DNA from 2 places in the Hylemonella sp. W303a genome. Region 2 is predicted to be linked to the other one. Evidence: predicted binding sites of a transcription regulator. Region 2 holds the regulator's gene; the other holds the start of a gene.
What was found. Region 2 encodes HrcA, which represses chaperone genes, less so after heat shock. Its sites were predicted from a motif close to TTAGCACTCNNNNNNNNNGAGTGCTAA; they were not measured.

Region 1 (2,392 bases), on a different contig from region 2:
GAACTGCATGCCCTCGACAACGTCGAGTTCATTGTTCAGGCTCTTGCCGTCTTCCACGGTGATCACGCCTTCCTTGCCGACCTTGTCCATGGCGTCGGCAATGATCTTGCCGATGGACTCGTCGCTGTTGGCGGAGATGGAGCCAACTTGCGCGATTTCCTTGCTGGTGGTGGTGGGCTTGGAAGCCTTCTTCAGCTGCTCAACCAGGGCGGCGACGGCCTTGTCGATGCCGCGCTTCAGGTCCATGGGGTTCAGACCGGCGGCCACGTACTTGCTGCCTTCGCGCACGATGGCTTGGGCCAGCACGGTGGCGGTGGTGGTGCCGTCACCGGCGTTGTCGCTGGTCTTGGACGCGACTTCCTTCACGAGCTGGGCGCCCATGTTCTGGATCTTGTCCTTGAGTTCGATTTCCTTGGCCACGGACACGCCGTCCTTGGTCACGGTGGGGGCGCCGAAGGAGCGCTCGAGCACCACGTTGCGGCCCTTGGGGCCCAGGGTCACCTTGACCGCGTTGGCCAGGATGTTCACGCCTTCGACCATGCGAGCGCGTGCGTCGCCACCGAAAACAACGTCTTTAGCTGCCATTTGAATTCTCCGAATGAATTAAGTGCGAATGAGAGGATGGGTTGCGTGCGAAGAAGTGATTACTTCTCAACGACTGCAAACAGATCGTCTTCCTTCATGACCAACAGCTCGTCGCCATCGACCTTGACGGTCTGGCCGCTGTACTTGCCGAACAGAACGCGGTCACCGACCTTGACGTTCATGGTGGCCAGTTCGCCCTTGTCGTTCTTCTTGCCCGGGCCCACGGCCAGCACCTCGCCCTGGTCGGGCTTCTCGGCGGCGCTGTCAGGGATGACGATGCCGGAGGCGGTCTTGGTCTCGTTTTCGACGCGCTTGACGATCACGCGATCGGCCAGAGGACGCAGTTTCATCAGGAATCTCCTAAAAGTTGAAACAGAAAAAGGAACAGCGAACTGCGCTTTCCCGTTGCACGGGTTGGCGCTTTTGACTTGGCTGGGCGCGCATTCGTCTGCACGCCGATGAGCACCGACAAGCTTGTTAGCACTCATCTCCAGCGAGTGCTAATCATAAGGCTTTTTGCTGGGGTTTCAAGAGAGAGCGGACGGTTTGTGGGCGCTTTTTAGGACGGGTTTCGTGCTGGTTGTCGACTTTTTTGTCGGGTTTCGCCTCTGCCCGAATCGGATAGCGGGTAGGGGCCATATCGACCGGGATCGCCAAATGGATGCTATAGTCCGCCCGCTTGCAGATTCCGCTTGATGTCTGTAAGCAGTTTGACTTTAGCTCTCGGCACTGATCAGCCGTCCTCTTTTTAGCCACCGACCCGGCAACTTGCACGGGTTGTTCTGGTGGTCACGCTCCCATATCCAAGCTCAACAGGTAGTGCGCCTCACTGCCGCAGTCGTCGTCCGCTCAATGGGCACGATGGCAGGTGTTTGGCGCGTGACCACGAGAAAGTTGGCATTCATGTCGTCTAAGACACAAGAGTCTTTCCGCATCGGAAAACTCCTATTCACCCCTTTTTGTCGCCTCGCAGAAGATGGCCGGTACAAAGCCGGTCTGTCGATCAAGCGAGGGCAAGGTTTCTCCACCCATGACCGCGTCAGCGTCTATGTGCCCACATTCACCAGCGTTGAAGGGGCACTGCTGTATGCGCGGGCGATGGGCAATCACGAGTCCATCGGCTTGGCGACACCGGCCTGACTCACCGCAGCCTAAAGCCGCGCTAATCCTGCGTCCCAACCATGACTGGTCGACGCGCATCTTCTGGCCGAATTCGATTCATGCGCCAGCTCGCCTGGCTCATTAGAGCAGGCACTCTCTGAAAGCATTCCAATGAGCAACAAAATTTACGTCGGCAATCTGCCTTACTCGATCAACGATGATTCCTTGGTTCAAAACTTCTCGGAGTACGGAAGCGTCACCTCCGCGAAGGTCATGCAGGACCGCGACTCTGGCCGCTCCAAAGGCTTTGGCTTTGTAGAAATGAACAACGCGGATCAAGCTCAAGCGGCCATCCATGGACTCAATGGCATGTCGGTTGGTGGTCGTGAAATCGTCGTCAATATCGCGCGTCCCAAAGAGACCATTTCGGGCTATGGTGACCGCCAACGAGAACAACGTCGTTCGTACTGATACAAGGTTGTTCCTCTGAAGCGGGCTCGTGAGCCCGCTTTTTTTACGCTCCGCGTGCATACCGGCAAATTGAATTCTTCACTGTCTAGGAGTCCATGATGGCAAAACCCAACTACCAATACGAAAAGCGCCAGAGAGAGGCCGCGAAGTTGAAGAAGAAGCAGGAAAAGGCACAACGTAAAGCAACGCCGGTTCTGCCCGCTGAAACCGAGCTGCTTCCAACCTCAACTCCGTG
Region 2 (2,392 bases):
CGCGCTCGGAGACGATTTGCAGGGAGACCTCCGAATCCGAGGGCAGGACAACAGGCCGGTTCGACAATGAATGTGGCGCGATCGGCGCAAGCACCCAGCCCGCGATGGCGGGGTGGAGGATGGGGCCGCCGGCCGAGAGCGAGTAGGCGGTGGAGCCGGTGGGCGTGGCGAGGATCAGGCCATCGGCCCGGTGGTTGGCCACGAAACGGCCATCCACTTCCACGTGCAGTTCCACCATGCCCGAGGAATTGCCGCGATGCACCACCACGTCATTCATGGCCAGGGCGTCGAAGACACAGTGATCACCGTCTGGCCCGGGACGGATCACCCGCGCCTGCATCAGCGCGCGTTCTTCCGCTTCATATTCGCCATGCAGCATGGGTGGCAGCACGCTGGCGTAACTCTCCAGAGAGATGTCGGTGATGAAACCGAGCCGCCCGCTGTTGATGCCGATCAGTGGCACGCCTTGGCCCGTGTCGGGGTGAAAGAGCACGCGGCTGGCGCCCAGCATGGTGCCGTCGCCACCTACCACCAAGGCGAGGTCGCAGCGGGACGCGATGTCGTCCAGGCCCAGCGTCGGCAGGCCATCCAAGCCGTCGGCGGCCAGGGCTGTTTGTGCTTCCACCATCACGGCGCAACCTTGTGCTTGGAGCAGGGCCGCGATGCCTCCCAGCGCCGGGCGTGCCCGCGTACTGGCCGTTCCCGGGGTGCCGCCGGGTTGCGGGGCGAGTGGGTAGCGGCCGATCAGGGCAACTTGGTGGAATCGGAGGTTCATGGCGGGAAGCTGTGGGTATGTATCAATATACAGTATTGGCGCCGGCTTTCAATCCTTCCAGCGACTTGATTTGCAAGAATGGTTCGGGTGTGCGCGGGGCTCGTCGTTAGAATGATTTTCCATGCTGGATGACCGTGCCAAGTTGCTTTTGAAGACGCTTGTGGAGCGTTACATCGCCGACGGGCAGCCGGTCGGCTCGCGCACGCTATCGCGCGCCTCGGGGCTGGAGCTGTCGCCCGCGACCATCCGCAACGTGATGTCCGACCTGGAGGAATTGGGCCTGATCGCCAGTCCCCACACCAGCGCCGGACGGGTGCCCACGGCTCGCGGCTATCGTCTTTTCGTGGACACCATGCTGACCGTGCAGCGTGAGCAGATGGCTGCGTCGGAGTTCGCGCCCCATCAGCTCGTGCCTGACCAGCCCCAGAAGGTCATCAGCAATGCGGCCAATCTGTTGTCTTCCCTGTCGCAGTTCGTCGGGGTGGTCGTGGCACCCCGTCGTTCCTCGGTGTTTCGACACATTGAATTCCTTCGTCTGGGCGAGCGGCGCATTCTGGTCATCCTGGTTTCGCCTGAGGGTGACGTGCAGAACCGCGTGATCTTCACCGGGGCCGATTACTCCACCTCCCAGCTCACCGAGGCTGCCAACTACCTCAACGCCCATTACCTCGGCCTCACGCTGGAGCAGGTGAAGGAGCGTCTTCAGGGCGAGGTCGAGAAACTGCGCGGCGAGATTGCTGCCTTGATGCAGGCGGCCGTCACAGTCGGCACCGAGGCCATGAGTCAGCCGCAGGAAGAGGTGGTGATCGCGGGCGAACGCAATCTGCTGGCGGTCAGCGATTTCTCCAGCGACATGAGCCATCTGCGTCGTGCCTTCGATCTTTTCGAGCAGAAGGCTCAACTGATGCGACTGCTCGACAGCGCGGGCCAGGCCGAAGGCGTGCGCATCTTCATCGGCGGCGAAAGCCAGGTCGTGCCCTATGAGGAGCTCTCCGTGGTCAGCGCGCCTTACGAGGTGGACGGCCAGATCGTGGGCACTCTGGGTGTCATTGGTCCCACGCGCATGGCCTATGACCGCATGATCCAGATTGTCGACGTCACCTCCAAGCTGCTGGGCAACGCGCTCAGCCACGGCAAATAAGTCAAGTTTCCTGCCCCTGCAGTTGGGCGGAGTCGCCACTTACAATCCCCCACTTCGCGGGCAAAGCGATCGCGGTGCTTGCGTGGGGGGCGTTAGCTCAGTTGGTTAGAGCAGGGGACTCATAATCCCTTGGTCGCTGGTTCGAGCCCAGCACGCCCTACCACCCCATCGTCAGCAGGCCGGCGGAGAGTTGCAAGCCCAGGTCGCCTGCACAATGCGGCGATGGACCCCATCCTCGACCGCCTCGCCACAACCGTTGCCACGGCCCAATCCGTCGAGGAGCTCACACGCCCCTTGCTGGAGCTGTTGCAAGCCGCCACCGGCTTGGAGTCCACCTACCTCACTCGGGTGGATCTGCAGCAAGGTGTGCAGAACATCCTGTATTCCAAGAACACCAGCCGGCTCCACATGCCTGAAGGCCTGGCCGTGCCCTGGGATGACACCTTGTGCAAGCGGGCCCTGGAGTCCGGTACTTT

Region 1: the regulator HrcA is predicted to act here: its motif matches at 1,063-1,089, upstream of groES (co-chaperone GroES).

What each region holds. Positions count from the first base shown of each region.
Region 1 covers NZ_JBKFDG010000003.1:132,117-134,508, forward strand. The annotation lists gene groL (chaperonin GroEL) at 1-585, opposite strand, end outside; gene groES (co-chaperone GroES) at 645-935, opposite strand; gene ACLBKS_RS06840 (hypothetical protein) at 1,489-1,725, shown strand; gene ACLBKS_RS06845 (RNA recognition motif domain-containing protein) at 1,858-2,157, shown strand; gene ACLBKS_RS06850 (hypothetical protein) at 2,256-2,392, shown strand, end outside.
Region 2 covers NZ_JBKFDG010000005.1:215,368-217,759, forward strand. The annotation lists gene ACLBKS_RS11530 (NAD kinase) at 1-775, opposite strand, end outside; gene hrcA (heat-inducible transcriptional repressor HrcA) at 897-1,916, shown strand; tRNA gene ACLBKS_RS11540 (tRNA-Ile) at 2,003-2,079, shown strand; gene ACLBKS_RS11545 (diguanylate cyclase domain-containing protein) at 2,139-2,392, shown strand, end outside.